Regions from separate parts of the Streptomyces sp. NPDC017246 genome, predicted to be linked through region 1. Evidence: riboswitches for the same ligand, from Rfam matches in the RefSeq annotation. Region 1 holds a riboswitch; each other region holds the start of a gene.
What was found. Region 1 has a riboswitch for thiamine pyrophosphate ahead of ACH4MY_RS14855 (thiamine ABC transporter substrate binding subunit). Riboswitches for the same ligand answer to the same signal wherever they lie in the genome.

Region 1 (6,286 bases):
GGACGTCACGGCGGGTGTGTTCGCGGCGTTCTACGTGCCGTTCCTGGCGACGTTCGTCGCGATGATGCTCACCGCCGACGACGGCCCGCGGCGGGTGCTGACGTTCCTGCTGCTGACGGTGGTCAGCGACACCGGGGCGTACGCGATCGGCTGGCGCTTCGGCAAGCACAAGCTGGCGCCGAGGATCAGCCCGGGGAAGACCCGCGAGGGTCTGTTCGGGGCGGTGGCCTTCGCGATGGCGGCGGGTGCGCTGTGCATGCAGTTCATGATCGACGACGGGATCTGGTGGCAGGGTCTGCTGCTGGGTCTCGCGGTGGCGGCGAGTGCGACGCTCGGCGACCTGGGTGAGTCGATGATCAAGCGTGACCTGGGCATCAAGGACATGGGCACGTTGCTGCCGGGCCACGGCGGCATCATGGACCGGCTGGATTCGCTGCTGCCGACCGCGCCGGTCGTGTGGCTGCTGTTCGTGATCTTCGTCGGTTCCGCCTGATCCGTAGGTGTGAGCCGTCAGGGCCCGTCACCCTTCGGGGTGGCGGGCCCTGACGCATATGCGCGCGATCGCCGAGCCGAAAGCACCGGATCTGGGGACAATGCGGTCATGACACCCAAGGTAGGCGCCGGTGGCGCACCCGCAGGGGCACGTCTCGTCCTGCTGACGCTCGCGGCGGGCCAGTTCCTGATGGCCCTCGACAGCTCCGTCATGAACGTCGCGATCGCGACCGTGGCCGACGACGTGGGCACGACGGTGACCGGGATCCAGGGAGCCATCACCGCCTACACGCTGGTCATGGCGATGTTCATGATCCCCGGGGGCAAGGTCGGGGTGCTGATCGGCCGCAGGCGCGCGTTCATGATCGGCTGTGTGATCTACGGCTGTGGCTCACTGACCACCGCGCTCGCGCCGAACCTTCCCGTACTGCTGCTCGGCTGGTCCTTCCTCGAAGGCATCGGGGCGGCGCTCATCCTGCCGTCGATCGTGGCGCTGGTGGCCGGCAACTTCCCCACCGAACGCCGTGCCGCGGCGTACGGCATCGTGGCGGCGGCGGGCGCCGTGGCCATCGGGCTCGGGCCGCTCATCGGCGGTGTCGCCACGACCTACTTCTCCTGGCGCTGGGTCTTCGCCGGCGAGGTCCTGGTGGTACTCGTCATCCTGGTGTTCGCCCGCCGCATCACCGACACCGTCGACGAGGAACGCCCGCGCATCGATCTGGTGGGCGCCGTCCTGTCCGCCGCCGGGCTCGGGGTCTTCGTCTACGGCGTGCTGCGCTCGGACGAATGGGGCTGGGTGCAGCCGAAGTCCGACGCGCCCGCATGGCTCGGGGTGTCGATGACCGTGTGGCTGATGATGGCGGGACTGCTTCTGATCTATCTGTTCCTCCACTGGGAGGCCCGGCTCGTCAAGCGGGGCAGGGAGCCGCTCGTCCACCCGGCCATGCTGCAGAACAAGCAGCTCACCGGCGGGCTGACGATGTTCTTCTTCCAGTACCTCGTGCAGATGGGCGTCTTCTTCGTCGTCCCGCTCTACCTCTCCGTGGCCCTGGGCCTGTCCGCCCTGCAGACCGGCGCGCGGATCCTGCCGCTCTCGCTGACGCTGCTGGCCGCCGCGGTCCTGATCCCGCGCTTCCTCCCCGACGTCTCGCCGCGGCGGGTGGTACGGCTCGGGGTGGTGGCGCTGCTCGCCGGCGCGGTCATCCTGATGGCCGCGCTGGACGCGGAGGCCGGAGCGGAGATCGTCACCGTCCCGCTGCTGCTGATCGGGCTCGGCATGGGGGCACTGGCGTCCCAGCTCGGATCGGTCACGGTGTCCGCGGTCCCTGACCGGCAGAGCGCGGAGGTCGGCGGCATCCAGAACGCCGTCACCAACCTCGGCTCCTCCATGGGCACGGCGCTCGCGGGCTCGCTGATGATCGCCGCGCTCACCTCCTCGTTCCTGGGCGCCGTGGAGCGGAACGAGGCGATCCCGGCCGAGGTCAAGAGCCAGGCCGTCGTCGAGCTGCAGAGCGGTGTCCCGTTCCTCTCGGACGCCCAGCTGACGACCGCCCTCGACGAGGCGGGCACCAGCGAGGAGGTGACGCAGGCGGCCCTGGAAGCGAACGAGGCCGCCCGGCTCGACGGCCTGAAGGCCGCCCTCGCGATCCTCGCCGGCGCGTCCGTCGTGGCGCTCTTCTTCACCCGCCGGATCCCCCGGACCCAGCCCCGCTCCCCCGCACCCTGAGGACGGCGATGCCCGCACGCTGAGACGGCGATGCCCGCGGCCTGCCGAGCGGCTGCCGGCGGCACCCTCCACGTACACCCACCTCTCGCGAGGCGAGGCGGTTCTCCCTGTCGCGGCACCGCATGGCGAGATGTGCGGACGGCCCGACGAGCGGGGAGCGGGGGCGCTAGCATCTAGCCGCCGCAGCGAGGGGGACCCATGGGCATTTTCAGAGGGCGCGAGCCTGTCTACATATGGCACCAGACAGTCACTGACGAATTCAAGGAATGCTCGGAAGTCGTGCATCGACTGCTGACGACGCATCACAGCAGATCGAACTTCCTGGCTCGGGCGTCCGGAATCTGGTTCCGCGTTTTCGGAACGGTCGAAATCTGCCTCAGTGTCGTACTTCCCCTGCTCTTCATCTACCAGGAGACCCAGACGAAGACGTGGCTCCTGGCGACCGTCAGCGTGACCATCTCCCTCTCCACCGCCTTGAAGCTGTTCTGGGGGTGGCATGAGGGGTGGTGGACGTATCGCGCCCAGAGGGTGGCAATTCGGCGAGAGATCAGCGAATGGGAACTGAGCCTACTCGAGTTGCACTTCTCTGCCGAACCCGAAAAGGATGCGAGAGCGCTGGAGGTGACCAAGGAGTCCGTTTCTCGGCTTTTCGACATTCTGAACACCGAGCACGAGGAACTCCTCCGCCAGATCAATCCGCCGGAACGAGTCATCGAGAGCGTCAACCAATCACGGCAGGCGCGGCAAACGAGGAGCACGCTCCAGCAGCCTCCGCCGTGAGAGCCGGCCGGCTGAGCGCCCGGGCCTGGCGCGCGGCGTAGTCGGTCGGGCGGGGCGGGGGATTCCGTGTCAGGGCTGGACGGGGATGGATGGGCTGACGACACCGCGCTCGTCCCTCGCGGGCGGGTGGGCGGGAGGGGAGCGGGCTCGATGCCCCGCGGTGAGCCTGATCACGTGAGAGCGGACCGGTGCGGGCCGTGCGAGGGCCGTCGGAGACGGCCCCGGGGCCCCCGGGGCGATCAGGGCCGGGGGCCGGAAGCCCTGGGGACCGGGAACTGTCTGCGACACTGGTAGCACCATGCCCAAGCCCGGAGAACTCACTTTCGTCGCCCCCCGCGGAGCCAAGAAGCCGCCGCGGCACCTGGCCGACCTCACGCCCGCCGAGCGGAAGGAGGCCGTCGCCGCGATCGGCGAGAAGCCCTTCCGCGCCAAGCAGCTGTCCACCCACTACTTCGCGCGGTACGCGCACGATCCCGCCGAGTGGACGGACATTCCGGCCGCCTCGCGGGAGAAGCTGGCCGGGGAGCTGCTGCCCGATCTGATGTCCGTGGTGCGGCACATCTCGTGCGACGACGACACCACCCGTAAGACCCTGTGGCGGCTGCACGACGGCACGCTCGTCGAGTCGGTGCTCATGCGCTACCCGGACCGGGTGACCATGTGCATCTCCTCGCAGGCCGGCTGCGGGATGAACTGCCCGTTCTGCGCGACGGGGCAGGCGGGGCTCGACCGGAACCTGTCGACCGCCGAGATCGTGCACCAGATCGTGGACGGTATGCGGTCCCTGCGGGACGGGGAGGTGCCCGGAGGACCGGCGCGGCTCTCCAACATCGTGTTCATGGGCATGGGGGAGCCGCTCGCGAACTACAAGCGGGTCGTCGGCTCGATCCGTCGGCTGACCGACCCCGAGCCGGACGGTCTGGGGCTCTCGCAGCGCGGGATCACCGTGTCCACGGTGGGTCTGGTGCCGGCGATGCTGCGGTTCGCCGACGAGGGCTTCAAGTGCCGCCTCGCGGTCTCGCTGCACGCTCCCGACGACGAGCTGCGGGACACGCTGGTGCCGGTGAACACGCGCTGGAAGGTGCGTGAGGTTCTCGACGCGGCCTGGGAGTACGCGGAGAAGTCCGGGCGCCGGATCTCCATCGAGTACGCCCTCATCCGGGACATCAACGACCAGGCGTGGCGGGGTGACCTGCTCGGCCGGCTGCTCAAGGGCCGTCGGGTGCACGTCAACCTGATCCCGCTGAACCCGACGCCGGGTTCGAAGTGGACGGCGTCTCGTCCGGAGGACGAGAAGGCCTTCGTGGAGGCCATCGCGCGCCATGGCGTGCCGGTGACCGTGCGGGACACCCGAGGTCAGGAGATCGACGGTGCCTGTGGACAGCTGGCGGCCGCCGAGCGCTGACCTTGTAGTCTGAGCTCGAACACATCTCCATATTCCGACAGGGGAGCGCCACAGCGCTGAGAGTGCGGTCACCGTAGGACCGCAGACCCTCTGAACCTTGCCCAGGTCATTCTGGGTAGGAAGTTCGGTCGTTAACTCAAGCTGTTGCGCCCTGCCCGCGCCCGGTTCGCCGGTCGTGGGCAGGGCCGCGTCTCTTCCTGGTCATACCCAGGAGGAATCTCAGTGAGCACCAATCCGGTGAGCATCAAGAAGGCCGCCGCCGCCGCGCTCGTCGCGGCGCTGGGCGTCACCACCCTTGCCGCCTGCGGCACGGACGACGTCCGTGAGGCGGCCGGCAAGTCCGGCGCGCCCGCGCCGAAGACCGTGACCCTCGTGAGTCACGACTCGTTCAACGCCTCCAAGGAGGTGCTGGCCGCGTTCACGAAGCAGACGGGTTTCACCGTCAAGGTCCTGAAGAGCGGCGACGCGGGCGAGGCCGTCAACAAGGAGATCCTGACCAAGGGCTCTCCGCAGGGCGATGTCTTCTTCGGTGTCGACAACACCCTGCTGTCCCGCGCCCTCGACAACGGCATCTTCGTGCCGTACGAGGCGAAGGGCCTGGACCGGGTCCCGGCCGCGTACCAGCTGGACAAGGAGCACCGGGTCACGCCGATCGACTCGGGTGACATCTGCGTCAACTACGACAAGAAGTACTTCGCCGACAAGAAGCTGGCGCCGCCGGTGACCTTCGACGACCTGGCGAAGCCCGCGTACAAGGACCTGCTCGTGGTCGAGAACCCGGAGCGGTCCTCCCCGGGTCTCGGCTTCCTGCTCGGTACGGCCGCGAAGTACGGCGACGACGGCTGGCAGGCGTACTGGACGAAGCTCAGGGCGAACGGTGTGAAGACCGTCGACAGCTGGGAGCTGGCGTACAACCAGGAGTTCTCCGGTTCGGCCGGTGGCAAGCAGGCGAAGGGCGACCGGCCGCTGGTCGTGTCGTACGCCTCCAGCCCGCCGGTGGAGGTGCTGTACGGCGAGCCGCAGCCGAAGGTGGCGCCCACCGGGGTCTCCACGGGCACCTGCTTCCGGCAGACGGAGTTCGCGGGCCTGCTGAACGGGGCGAAGAACCCCGAGGGCGGCAAGGCGCTGATCGACTTCCTGATCTCGAAGAAGTTCCAGGAGGACATGCCGCTGCAGATGTTCGTCAACCCGGTGGCGAAGGACGCGGCGCTGCCGGAGCTGTTCACCAAGCACGGTGTGGTCGTCGACAAGCCGGAGACCATGGCGCCCGAGAAGATCGCAGAGAAGCGTGACCCGTGGATCCAGCAGTGGTCGTCGCTCGTTCTGAAGTAGTCCCCGACCGCGGGGGAAGCGCGGCGCGGCTCGGCCTGATGGTCGTGCCCGTCGTCTTCTTCGCGCTCTTCTTCGCCTGGCCCGTCGTCTCGATCGTCGAGCGCGGGCTGCGGGTCGACGGGGCGTGGCAGTTCGGCCGGTTCGGCGAGACGCTGAGCCGGCCGGAGATCCTCGACGTCCTGTGGTTCACGTTCTGGCAGGCGCTCGCCTCCACCGGGCTGACGCTGCTGATCGCGCTGCCCGGGGCGTTCGTCTTCGCGCGCTTCGACTTTCGCGGCAAGGGGCTGCTGCGGGCCGTCGTCACCGTCCCGTTCGTGATGCCGACCGTCATGGTGGGTACGGCCTTCCTCGCGCTGGTCGGGCGCGGCGGGCTCCTCGACGGGCTGTGGGGCGTGCGGCTCGACAACACGGTCTGGGCGATCCTGATCGCCCATGTGTTCTTCAACTACGCCGTGGTGGTCCGGACCGTCGGAGGGCTGTGGGCGCAGCTCGATCCGCGTCAGGAGGAGGCCGCCCGGGTCCTCGGGGCGTCCCGTTGGAGGGCGTGGCGG
Region 2 (6,286 bases), on a different contig from region 1:
CCGTGGGGGCCGGCGCCGCGACATCCGCTCGTGCGTGTCTTCGGTGCGTGCGGGCGTCAGAGGGCGAGCGCCTGGGCGCGGCGCTTCACCTCCGTGCCGCGGTTCTCGTTGAGCGCCTGCGCGGGCGTGCCCGGCAGGCTCTCGTCCGGAGTGAAGAGCCACTCCAGCATCTCCTCGTCGGTGAAGCCGTCGTCCCGCAGGACGGTCAGGAGCCCGACGAGGCCCTTGACGATCTTGTCGCCCTGGATGAAGGCGGCGGGAATCTGCAGGGCGTTGTTCTCTCCACGGCGCACGGCGATCAGCTGGCCTTCCTTGATCAGCTGCCGCACGCGCGTCACCTCGATATCGAGCATCTCCGCGATGTCGGGCACGTAGAGCCAGGCGGGGACGAGCGCATCGATCTTTACGTCAATCTCGGTCACGGGACAAGCCTGCCATCCCGGACCGACAGTCGGTAGTCGGGCCCCCGGCGAGGGCCCGTGCGACGGCCTGGACAGCGGCCTGGACAAGAGCCCGGGCGACGGCCTAGACGACGGCCGCCTTCAGGGGTACGGAGGGGTCCGCCGCGCGCACGGGGTCGACGGCGGTGGCCTTCTCGATGAGCTTGCGGCCCTGGGCCAGGTCGCGGGGGCGGCCGACGGCGAGAAGGGCCACCGGCACCCCGGCGCGCAGCCAGAGCACGGACCAGGCCTCCTCCGCCGGGTCGCCGCGCCAGAGCAGCTCGTCCGCGTCCGCGTGGTGACCCGCGTACTGGACGAAGCGGCCGAACTGCTCGGACCAGAAGTACGGGACGGGGTCGTACGGCCCCGAGCCGGCCCCGGTGATCGCCCCGGTGACCGCCGCCGCGACCGTGCGGGGGCCCTGGAGGGCGTTGTCCCAGTGGTGGACGAGAAGGCGCCGGCCGTAGCGGGCCGACGGGAAGGAGGCGCAGTCGCCGACGGCGTACACATCGGGCAGGGAGGTGCGCAGCCGCTCGTCGGCGGTGATGGCACCGCCCCGGTCGAGGGCCATGCCGGAGCCGGTGAGCCAGTCGGTGGCGGGGCGGGCCCCGATGCCGACGACGACGGCGTCGGCGGGGAGCTCGCGGCCGTCGGCGAGGACGACCCTGCCCGGTTCGACGGTGTCCACGCGCGCGTGGGTGAGGAGTTCCGCACCGTTCTCCCCGTACCACTCGGCCATCGGGGCGGTGACCTCGGCGGGCAGGGCACCGGCGAGGGGGCGGTCGGCGGCCTCGACGACGGTGACGGCGCAGCCGGCCTGGCGGGCGGCGGTGGCGAACTCGGCGCCGATCCATCCGGCGCCGACGACCACGACGCTGTGGCGGCGCTCCAGGACCGGCCCGAGGCGCACGGCGTCGTCGAGGGTCCGCAGCAGATGGACCCCGGGGACGCCTTCGGTGCCGGGCAGCACGACGGGGTGGGCGCCGGTGGCGACGACCAGGGTGTCGTAGGCGACGGGCCCGGCCTCGGTGTCGATCTCGTGGTCGGCGGCGCGCAGCCCGGTGACGTCCAGGCCCAGGCGGAGCTCGACGCCGAGGTCCTCGAAGTCGATGTCGAAGGCGGAGCCCTCGGCCTTGCCGAGGAGGACGGCCTTGGAGAGCGGGGGCCGGTCGTAGGGCTGGTGGGGCTCGGCCCCGATGAGGGTCACGGGGCCGGTGAAGCCCTGTTCGCGCAGCGCGACGGCGGTCTGTACGCCCGCCATCCCGGCGCCGACGATCACGACGTGCTGCTGTGCCTGCTTCTGCTCGCTCACCCGACCACCTTACGCATCTGACGAACCGTCAGGAAGGGAGGGGTCTGTGGCCCCCCGGAGGCGGAAGCTAGTCTGGCGGGCGTAAAGCACTCGCGGGAGCCCGGACGCACCGGGCTGAGAGGGAGGCTGGGACGGCCTCCGACCGTACGAACCTGATCCGGGTCATGCCGGCGAAGGGAGGGGCTGGACGCCCATGCGTTCTTCCGATGTCCACGTGTCCACCGTCCACGCGTCCGACACCGCTGTCTCCGATACCGACCTGCCCGACACCCACGCGCCCGATACCGATGTGTCCGCCGTCCGCGGGTCCGACGTCCTCGTCATCGGGGGCGGCGTCATCGGTCTGGTCACGGCCTGGCGGGCCGCACGGCGAGGACTGCGCACCACCGTCGTCGACCCCGACCCCGGCGGCGGCGCCGCACGGGTCGCGGCCGGGATGCTCGCCGCCGTCACCGAACTCCACTACGGCGAGGAGACCCTCCTCGGCCTCAACCTCGCCTCCGCCGAACGCTATCCCGCGTTCGTCGCCGAACTCGAGGACTCCACCGGCCACGACGTCGGCTACCGCGCCTGCGGCACCCTCGCCGTCGCCCTCGACGCCGACGACCGGTCCCACCTGCGCGAACTGCACGCCCTGCAGACCCGGTGCGGCCTCAGCTCCGAATGGCTCAGCGGCCGCGAGTGCCGCCGCCTCGAACCGATGCTCGCCCCCGGGGTCCGCGGCGGACTGCGGGTCGACGGCGACCACCAGGTCGACCCGCGCCGGCTCGCCGCCGCGCTCCTCGTCGCCTGCGAGCGGGCCGGGGTGATCTTCCACCGGACCCTCGCACAGAGCCTGACGGTGGTACGCGACCGGGCGCGCGGCGCCGTACTCGCCGGCGGCGAGGAACTGACCGCCGACCAGGTCGTCCTCGCCGCCGGCAGCCTGAGCAGCCGGCTCGCGGGCGTGCCCGACGAGGTACTGCCACCCGTGCGCCCCGTGAAGGGCCAGGTACTGCGGCTGCGCGTCCCGGCCCCGTACGCCCCCTTCCTCTCCCGGACCGTCCGGGCCGTCGTCCGCGGCAGCCACGTCTACCTGGTGCCCCGCGAGAACGGCGAACTCGTCGTCGGCGCCACCAGCGAGGAACTCGGCTGGGACACCACGGTGACGGCCGGCGGGGTGTACGAGCTGCTGCGCGACGCCCACGAACTCGTCCCCGGGATCACCGAACTCCCGCTCACCGAGACCCTGGCGGGCCTGCGCCCCGCCTCCCCCGACAACGCGCCGCTGCTCGGCCCCACCGCCCTGCCCGGCCTCCACCTGGCCACCGGCCACTACCGCAACGGGGTCCTGCTCACCCCCGTCACCGGCGACGTCATGGCCGAGGCGCTCACCACGGGCACCCTCCCCGACGAGGCACGCCCCTTCACCCCCCGCCGCTTTTCCAGTACTCCTCCCGTACGTCAGGAGCAGCCCGCATGAACGTGTCCGTGAACGGAGAGCCGCGCGTGCTCTCCGGCCCCCTCTCCCTCGACGCCCTCGTCGCCACCCTGACGACGGCCCGGTCCGGGGTCGCCGCCGCCCTCAACGAGACGGTCGTGCCCCGCGGCGAATGGGCGTCGACCCTGCTCGGCGACGGCGACCGGGTGGAGGTCCTCACCGCGGTACAGGGGGGCTGAACGCGATGTCCGACGACGTGTTCACCCTCGGGGGTACGGAGTTCTCCTCGCGCCTCATCATGGGCACCGGCGGGGCGCCCAGCCTCGACGTGCTGGAGCGCTCCCTGATCGCCAGCGGCACCGAACTGACCACCGTCGCCATGCGACGGCTCGACCCGACCGTCCAGGGCTCGGTCCTCTCCGTCCTGGAACGCCTCGGCATCCGGGTCCTCCCCAACACCGCGGGCTGCTTCACCGCCGGCGAGGCCGTCCTGACCGCCCGGCTCGCCCGCGAGGCGCTCGGCACGGACTGGATCAAACTGGAGGTCGTCGCCGACGAGCGGACGCTGCTGCCGGACGGGGTGGAACTCCTCGACGCGGCCGAGACCCTCGTCGACGACGGCTTCACCGTCCTCCCCTACACCAACGACGACCCCGTCCTCGCACGGAAACTGGAGGACGTCGGCTGCGCGGCGATCATGCCGCTCGGCTCCCCCATCGGCTCCGGACTCGGCATCCGCAACCCGCACAACTTCCAGCTGATCGCGGAACGGGCCGGGGTCCCGGTGATCCTCGACGCGGGCGCCGGCACGGCGTCCGACGCGGCGCTCGCGATGGAGCTGGGGTGCGCGGCGGTGATGCTGGCGTCGGCGGTGACCCGCGCGCAGGAACCGGTCCTGATGGCCTCGGCGATGCGGCACGCGGTCGAGGCGGGGCGGCTGGCCCACCGGGCGGGGCGGATCCCCCGCCGCCACTTCGCGGAGGCGTCGTCCCCGACAGAGGGCCGCGCCACCCTGGACCCGGAACGCCCGGCATTCTGAACACCCACCCCGCCCCCAGCACTGCGGGCGCTGCCCACTCCGTTGCGGGTAACGGTGCCGCCGGGCCGGAAAGGCCGGTCACGACGGGCGTCGTCGCCACCCCGTTGCGGGCAGCTGTTCCTCCCCCAGACTCCGTCCGGGGGGACCCCCAGGGCGGAACGGGTGGGCACAACGGAACGCCGCCCCTTGCCGGGCCCAGGCTTCCGCGCCCTGACCCGCACCCGATCCGCGCCGAAGTACTGGTGCGGGTCCAGGCACAAGGGCCGGACGCGCCGCCAAGCGCGCGTCCCGTGTGCCCACCCGTCCCGCCCCAGCGGGACGAATGCCCACACGGGCGGTGGGCGGGGCAGCGTGCGCGGGCCCACGCGGGCAGTGAGCCGGGCCAGCCCCGCGAGCCCGCCCGGGTGACGCCCAGCGGCGGTACACGGAGGGCAGCGCCCGCTGAGCCGCAGCGTCCTGTGGAGCGCGCCGTCGCGTGTCGTGATCGTCACAGGTGGGCTGCAGTCGTGGGCGCGCGGGCCGAGCCCCCCGGCACCGGCTCGTAGACTCGACGCCGTGGACACGACCCTTCAGGACCCCCTCGTCGGGCGGCTGCTCGACGGCCGCTACCGCGTCGACGCGCGCATCGCCGTCGGCGGGATGGCCACGGTCTACCGGGCCGTGGACACCCGTCTCGACCGCGTCCTCGCGCTCAAGGTGATGCATCCGGCCCTCGCCACCGACGCCGCCTTCGTGGAGCGTTTCATCCGCGAGGCGAAGTCGGTGGCCCGGCTCTCGCACCCCAATGTCGTCGGTGTCTTCGACCAGGGCGCCGAGGGCGCGTACGTCTATCTGGCGATGGAGTACGTCGCCGGCTGCACTCTTCGTGACGTCCTGCGTGAGCGCGGCGCCCTCGCGCCGCGGGCCGCTCTCGACATCCTGGAGCCCGTGCTCGCGGCGCTCGGCGCCGCGCACCGGGCGGGGTTCGTGCACCGGGACATGAAGCCGGAGAACGTCCTGATAGGGGACGACGGCAGGGTGAAGGTGGCCGACTTCGGTCTGGTGCGGGCCGTGGGTTCGGCGACGGCCACCACCGGTTCGGTCCTCGGGACCGTCTCCTATCTGGCGCCGGAGCAGATCGAGCACGGCACCGCCGACACGCGTGCCGACGTGTACGCCTGCGGTGTCGTCCTGTACGAGATGCTGACGGGCGGCAAGCCGCACTCCGGTGACACCCCCGCCCAGGTGCTCTACCAGCACCTCAACACGGACGTCCCGGCTCCCTCGGCCGCCGTTCCGGGGCTCGCCCTGGAGCTGGACCAGCTGGTGGCGGCGGCCACGGCCCGTAACCCCGAGGTCCGCCCGTACGACGCCGTCGCCCTGCTCGCCCTTCTCCGGGAGGCCCGCTCCGGGCTCGGTGAGGAGCAGCTGGACGCCGTTCCGCCGCAGGCCCGGTCCGAGGCCCCCCGGGACACGGCGGAGGACCGGACGAGTGTGATCGCCCGGTCCGTGCCGGCCGGGGCAGATGTCCAGCAGGTGCTGCACACGAACCGGCTGCCGGCTCCCGAGGCTCCGCCGGCCGGTGGTCGGCGGTCCCTTCGGCAGCCGCCTCGCGGCCCGCTCGCCCTGGTCCTCGGTGTGCTTCTGGCCCTCGGCCTCGGCGCCGGTGTCTGGTACATCAATTCCGGCCAGTTCACCCGGGTTCCCGCCGTGCTCGGCCAGACGGAGGCGACCGCGACGAAGCGGATCACCGACGCCGGACTCGAGGTGGGCACGACGAAGCGCGCGTTCAGCGATGTGTACGAGCGCGGCACCGTCATGGCCTCGGAACCGGCTCCGGGCGAACGTCTGCGGGGCAACGGCACGGTGACCCTCACCCTGTCCCGTGGTCCGGAGATCGTGAAGGTGCCCAACCTCAAGAACAAGCCGCTCGCCGAGGCCAGGCGCACCTTGGAGGAGGAGGGTCTGGTGACCGGGGTGGTCACCACCGCGTTCAGCGACACCGTCGCCCAGGGCTCCGTGGTCTCCTCGGACCCCGAGCCGGGCACCGAGCGCGCCCCCGACTCTGCCGTCGCACTGGTCGTCAGCAAGGGCGC
Region 3 (6,286 bases), on a different contig from region 1:
TTCTGGAGGCCGTGTCCTCCCATACGGAAGGCGCCCCGGCCAAACAGCTGGCCCGTGAGACGGGCCTTCCGCTGCCCACCACGTACCACCTGCTCCGCACCCTGACGCACGAGGGATACCTCGTCCGTGAGAAGGGTGTGTTCGTCCTGGGTGACGCCGCCGTCCGACTGGCCGGCGGCGGAGCTGTGCAGAATCGTCGCATCAAGATCGAAGACTCCCTTGCCCGCTGGCGGGACGAGATCGGTGTGCCGGTCTACTTCGCCCTCTATCGCGAGGGGGAGATCGAACTCGTCGCGGTCGCCGACACCCCTTCCGCCCCCGCAGTGGAGGAATGGGCCGATTTCCGCGAGACCGCGCACGCCCATGCGATCGGGCAGTGTCTGCTGAGTCAACTCGATCTGAAATCTCGTCAAGACCACCTTGATCGCCACCCGGTGGAAGCCATCACTCCGTACACGGTGCGTAACCGCCGTGCGCTTTTGGAGCGTTTGGGCGGTTTGGGGCGAATGGAGCCCCTGGTGGAGCGTCAGGAATATGCGCTCGGCACGGTCTGTGCCGCAATCCCCATCACAGCGGGTTCCGCGGCGGCCGCAATGGCCATTTCCCTCCCCCTTCACCAGGAAGAACGGTTGCTCCCAGCAGTCGAGCGGCTACGCACGGAGATCGGGAGGCTCTTCAGTTCACTCGCGTTCTCTATCAGTATCTGAAAAATCACTCCTTGTGATCTTCTAGCGCTTACAGCACGATTGCGTCAAGAGGGCCACGGGGGATCATTCCTGGCCGTTTCGGTCACAGCTTTCAGCAGCTGTGTTTACACAACTGCTTCATCTACTGCGGGGTACATGATGCGAGAGTCGGTTCAGGCCGAGGTACTGATGAGCTTCCTGGTCTCCGAGGAGCTCTCCTTCAAGATCCCGGTCGAACTGCGATATGAGACCCGGGATCCCTACGCGGTGCGGATGACCTTCCACCTCCCCGGAGACGCGCCGGTTACCTGGGCGTTCGGCAGGGAGCTGCTCCTCGACGGGATCAACAGGCCGAGTGGGGACGGCGATGTGCACATCGCCCCGACGGAGCCCGAGGGGCTCTCGGACGTCTCCATCCGGCTCCAGGTCGGTGGTGACCGCGCCCTGTTCCGGGCCAGCGCGCCACCGTTGGTCGCCTTCCTCGACCGGACGGACAAGCTTGTTCCGCTCGGTCAGGAACGGACACTGGGTGACTTCGAGGACAATCTGGAGGCCGCGCTGGGGCGGATTCTGGCCGAGGAGAACGCGGGCCCGGCCGCCTGAGTCCCCACCTCGCTCGGGCCCGGCCGCCTGAGTCCGTACCTCATTTGGCTCGGCGGCGGCGTCCGCCCCGTGCGACAGCGGGCTTCCCGCTCCCGGCCTCCGTCCGGTCGGCGGAGACCACCAGGGCCGCGAGCGCCGTGGTGACCGGCACGGAGGCGACCAGGCCGATCGATCCGACGAGCGTCCGGACGATCTCCTCGGCGACCAGTTCGCTGTTGGCCACCGTCCCCATGCTGCTCTGCGCGATGGTGAAGAGCAGCAACAGCGGCAGGGCGGCGCCCGCGTAGGCGAGCACCAGGGTGTTCACGACCGAGGCGATGTGGTCCCGGCCGATCCGGATCGCGGCCCGGTACAGCGCGCGCGGCCCCATGCCCGGATCGGCCTGGCGCAGCTCCCAGACCGCGGAGGTCTGGGTGACCGTCACGTCGTCGAGCACACCGAGCGAGCCGATGATGATGCTGGCCAGGAGCAGGCCGGACATGTCGATGCTCGGGTAGAGGCCGTGGATCAGGCCGGTGTTGTCGTCGGTGTTGCCGCTCAGCGACGCCCAGTCGATGAAGACCGAACCGAGCAGACCGATCAGCATCAGCGAGATCAGCGTCCCGAGCACCGCGACCGAGGTACGGGCCGAGAGCCCATGGCACATGTACAGCGCGATCAGCATGATGGCGCTCGATCCGACCACCGCCACCACCAGCGGATTCGATCCCTGCAGGATCGCCGGCAGGATGAAGAACGTCAGGATCAGGAAGCTCACGGCGAGCGCGATCAGGGCCATCACACCCCGCATCCGGCCGACGCCCACGACCACGAGGGCGAAGAGCCCGGCGAGGACCGCGATCGGGACCTTCCGGTTCACGTCCGTCACCGAGTACTGCAGATCGCGCGGGGCGTCGGGGGCGTACGCCACCACCACACCCTGCCCCTCGTCCAGTTGGCGCGGCGCGTCCGGCTGCACGATCTCGGTGAACGTACGGCCCTTCTCCGGACCGCTGGTGACCTCGATGGTCGCCTTCGCGCAGTCCCCCTGCCGCGCCTGGACCGCCTCGCGTCCCTCCGGGGTCGAGGTGTCCCCGGTCGGCGGGACCTGCCCGGCGTTCACGTCCTTGCAGTCGACCTGCTCGACGGCGACGACCTCGCCCTGTTCGGTCTGCCGGTCGAAGCCGACCCCGGTGCGCTCGTGCGCCGGGGTGCCACCGGGCCACAGGACCACGAGCCCGACCACGACGGCCGTGGCGAAGGGGATCAGGATCGCGGCGATGACCTTGCGCAGATGACGGGACACCGGGGCGGCGGGTCCGTGGCTGTGGCTGTGGCCGTGCCCTTGGCCGTGCCCGTGGCCGTTTTCGTGGGAAGGATGGTGCCCCTGGCCGTGCCCGTGGGAGGGGCCGGGACCGTGGTGGTGGTCGTGCGGCTCGGGAGTCTGCTGGGGGGAAGTCACCGACCGATCATCGCAAGAACGACGGGGGCCCACTGTTCAGCACGCCAGCATTGACGCTAGCGTGGTGGCACCTTTGCACACGCGGGAGCTCGGAGCACCGGGCTGAGAGGGCGCTGATCACCGTACGCGCGTACTGACGTACGTACGGGAGGAGGCTGCGCCGACCGCCGAACCTGTTACCGGGTAATGCCGGCGTAGGGAGATCGGTCTCATGACCATTCAGGATGCACGCACGCCTGCCTCCAACCAGGACGACGCCTCCGTCGACCCCGTCGACGGCGCGCGCACGCCGGGCTGGCACAAGGGGTATGTCCAGGGTTCGCGCCCCGACCTCCGGGTGCCGGTCCGCCAGGTGCACCTCACCAATGGCAAGGACGTCACGCTGTACGACACGTCCGGCCCGTACACCGACCCCACCGTCGACACCGACGTGCGGCGGGGGCTTCCGCCGCTGCGCGAGAACTGGATCATCGCGCGCGGCGACACCGAGGAGTACGCGGGCCGCCCGGCCCGCCCCGAGGACGACGGCATCAAGCACACCTCGCCGCGCGGCGGCGGGCTGAAGAACCTCGACGCCGTCTTCCCCGGCCGCCCCCGCCTGCCCCGCCGCGGCCGCGACGGGCAGGCCGTGACGCAGCTCGCGTACGCGCGCCGGGGGGAGATCACCCCGGAGATGGAGTACGTCGCGATCCGGGAGAACGTCTCCCCCGAGGTCGTACGGGAGGAGATCGCGGCGGGTCGCGCGGTGCTCCCGGCCAACGTCAACCACCCGGAGATCGAGCCGATGATCATCGGCAAGCGGTTCCTGGTGAAGGTCAACGCCAACATCGGCAACTCCGCCGTGACCTCCTCCATCGAGGAGGAGGTGGAGAAGATGACCTGGGCGACCAAGTGGGGCGCCGACACGGTCATGGACCTCTCCACCGGCCGGAACATCCACACCACCCGCGAGTGGGTGCTCCGCAACTCCCCCGTGCCCATCGGCACCGTGCCGCTCTACCAGGCGCTGGAGAAGGTCGACGGCAGGGCCGAGGACCTGACCTGGGAGATCTACAAGGACACGGTCATCGAGCAGGCCGAGCAGGGCGTGGACTACATGACGGTGCACGCCGGCGTACTCCTGCCGTACGTGCCGCTCACCGCGCGCCGCAAGACCGGCATCGTCTCGCGCGGCGGCTCGATCATGGCCGCCTGGTGTCTCGCGCACCACAAGGAGAACTTCCTCTACACGAACTTCGAGGAGCTCTGCGACATCCTGGCGACGTACGACGTCACGTACTCGCTGGGCGACGGCCTGCGCCCCGGCTCGATCGCGGACGCCAACGACGCCGCGCAGTTCGCCGAGCTGAAGACGCTGGGCGAGCTCAACACGATCGCCAAGCGCCACAACGTGCAGACGATGATCGAGGGCCCGGGCCACGTCCCGATGCACAAGATCAAGGAGAACATCGACCTTCAGCAGGAGATCTGCGAGGAGGCGCCGTTCTACACGCTCGGCCCGCTGACCACGGATGTCGCGCCCGCGTACGACCACATCACCTCGGGCATCGGCGCCGCGATGATCGCCTGGTGGGGCACGGCGATGCTCTGCTACGTCACGCCCAAGGAGCACCTCGGCCTGCCCAACCGCGACGACGTGAAGACCGGCGTCATCACGTACAAGATCGCGGCTCACGCGGCCGACCTCGCCAAGGGGCACCCGGGCGCGCAGGAGTGGGACGACGCGCTCTCGGACGCCCGGTTCGAGTTCCGCTGGGAGGACCAGTTCAACCTGGCGCTCGACCCGGACACCGCGCGTGAGTTCCACGACGAGACGCTGCCGGCGGAGCCCGCGAAGACCGCGCACTTCTGCTCGATGTGCGGTCCGAAGTTCTGTTCGATGAAGATCTCGCAGGACATCCGGCGGGAGCACGGCGGCGATCTGAAGGCGGAGGAGATCGAGGCGGGCATGGCCGCGAAGTCCGCCGAGTTCGCGGCGACCGGCAACCGGGTGTACCTCCCCCTGGCGGAGTGACCCGGACGCCCCGGTAGGCCGCCGGCCCGCGACCCACGGGGGGTGTCGCGGGCCGGCGGTGTGTCAGGGGACGGGTGGGCCCGGGGGTGGGGCGGTGGCCGCGAGGACGTCGCGGAGGAACGGCAGGATGCCGCGCTCCACCAGGGCGCGGCGCCAGGCCTCACGGGCGAGGGACAGCTCGTCGTCCGGTGCGGCGGCGGGCAGACCGCCCACGCCCACCTCGGCCGGGCTGTTGCGCAGGGCCGTCACGAGGAGCCCGGCGGCCGCGCAGAGCAGTCCCGCGGCGGCCACGGCGCCGAAGACCAGGCCGGCCGTGAGGAGGGTCGCCCCGAACACCACGGTGGGGGCGAGGGCGTGCAGGACCGCGCCGACCAGCAGGAATATGACGGCGGCAGCGCCCGCGAGGACGGGCACCAGGACGGTGAGGATCGCGACGACGCCCGGGCCGGGACCGGGACCCGGCCGCTCGGAGGACGCCGGTGCCCGGGTCCCCGGGGCCGAGCGGTTCTGCTCCCGGACCTTCACGAAGTGGTCGTACTCGCTCGCCGCCGCGCTCGTGACCAGGGTCGTCGCGTTCAGCGTCAGGGAACGCAGCTGCGCGAGCGTGAGCCGGGTCCCGGCTCCTTCGAGATCCGGACGTGTGTGGGCGGTGCTCAGTGCGTCGTCGAGGAGCCGCTCGTACTCGGCGCGGTCCTCGGTCAGCAGGTGCGGAGCCACGTTCATCTGCATCCCCCGATGCTCCGTAGGCCCGGCTCAGCCGTGGGAAACGGTCGGTTGGGCGGAAACGGAGGAGAGCCTGCTACGGATGGATCCGATGGTATTGCGGCGGTGCCACGCGCTGACAGGGTGTTTCCGGAATTCGCCTTCCCCGGATGCGGAGGGTTATGCGTCAGCCGTTCAACGGGAGTTGGACGACCAGTAGCTTTCCGGCCATGGTCACTCCGCCGTCCATGGCGATCGCCAGACCCTCGGCGTAGACGTGCGGTCCGTCGACGATCGGGCCCGAACTCCCCTCGCCCTCCTCCGTGCCGACCTGGCCGAGGAGGTACGGGATGGGGCTGTGACCGTGCACGATCCGGTGGCCGCCGTAGGTGGAGAGCAGCTCCTGGACGGCCTGCGGCCCGCCTTCGTCGCGGAAGGCGAAGCGCTTGGTGAACTTCCGGAAGACGTCCCAGACCTCGTCGGCGTCGTTGCGGTTGAGGATCTCGTGGACCGTGTCGTTGACGTCCTCGATGGTCTCGCCGTATTCGAGGTACGCGGTGGTGTCGGAGTGCAGGAGGAGATGGTCGTCCTCGAGCACCACGGCGTCGAGCCGGGACATCCACTGCAGATGGACGTCCTGGAGCCGGTCCATGTCGTGCTTCTGGCCGCCGTTGAGCAGCCAGGCGGCCTGGAAGGTGGCGGTGCCCGCGCCGGAGTTCACCGGGGTGTCGCCGAAGCGCTTGGCGCCGATGAGCAGCAGTTCGTGGTTGCCCATGAGGGCCTTGCAGTAGCCGCCGGCGGCGGCGGCCTCGGCGGAGAGCCGCATGACGAGGTCGATGA

Region 2: another riboswitch for thiamine pyrophosphate. It lies ahead of thiO (glycine oxidase ThiO); the one in region 1 lies ahead of ACH4MY_RS14855 (thiamine ABC transporter substrate binding subunit).
Region 3: another riboswitch for thiamine pyrophosphate. It lies ahead of thiC (phosphomethylpyrimidine synthase ThiC); the one in region 1 lies ahead of ACH4MY_RS14855 (thiamine ABC transporter substrate binding subunit).

What each region holds. Positions count from the first base shown of each region.
Region 1 is NZ_JBIRMW010000005.1:405,349-411,634, forward strand. Features, by position in the region: gene ACH4MY_RS14835 (phosphatidate cytidylyltransferase) at 1-493, shown strand, start outside; gene ACH4MY_RS14840 (MFS transporter) at 602-2,218, shown strand; gene ACH4MY_RS14845 (hypothetical protein) at 2,417-2,998, shown strand; gene rlmN (23S rRNA (adenine(2503)-C(2))-methyltransferase RlmN) at 3,297-4,403, shown strand; TPP riboswitch at 4,433-4,543, shown strand; gene ACH4MY_RS14855 (thiamine ABC transporter substrate binding subunit) at 4,641-5,735, shown strand; gene ACH4MY_RS14860 (ABC transporter permease) at 5,774-6,286, shown strand, end outside.
Region 2 is NZ_JBIRMW010000006.1:364,019-370,304, forward strand. Features, by position in the region: gene ACH4MY_RS16935 (Rv2175c family DNA-binding protein) at 57-422, opposite strand; gene ACH4MY_RS16940 (NAD(P)/FAD-dependent oxidoreductase) at 526-1,701, opposite strand; TPP riboswitch at 1,835-1,948, shown strand; gene thiO (glycine oxidase ThiO) at 1,946-3,214, shown strand; gene thiS (sulfur carrier protein ThiS) at 3,211-3,411, shown strand; gene ACH4MY_RS16955 (thiazole synthase) at 3,417-4,211, shown strand; gene pknB (Stk1 family PASTA domain-containing Ser/Thr kinase) at 4,767-6,286, shown strand, end outside.
Region 3 is NZ_JBIRMW010000002.1:268,330-274,615, reverse strand. Features, by position in the region: gene ACH4MY_RS05940 (IclR family transcriptional regulator) at 1-707, shown strand, start outside; gene ACH4MY_RS05935 (SsgA family sporulation/cell division regulator) at 846-1,289, shown strand; gene ACH4MY_RS05930 (YibE/F family protein) at 1,330-2,730, opposite strand; TPP riboswitch at 2,802-2,948, shown strand; gene thiC (phosphomethylpyrimidine synthase ThiC) at 2,942-4,744, shown strand; gene ACH4MY_RS05920 (hypothetical protein) at 4,808-5,473, opposite strand; gene ACH4MY_RS05915 (metallophosphoesterase) at 5,634-6,286, opposite strand, start outside.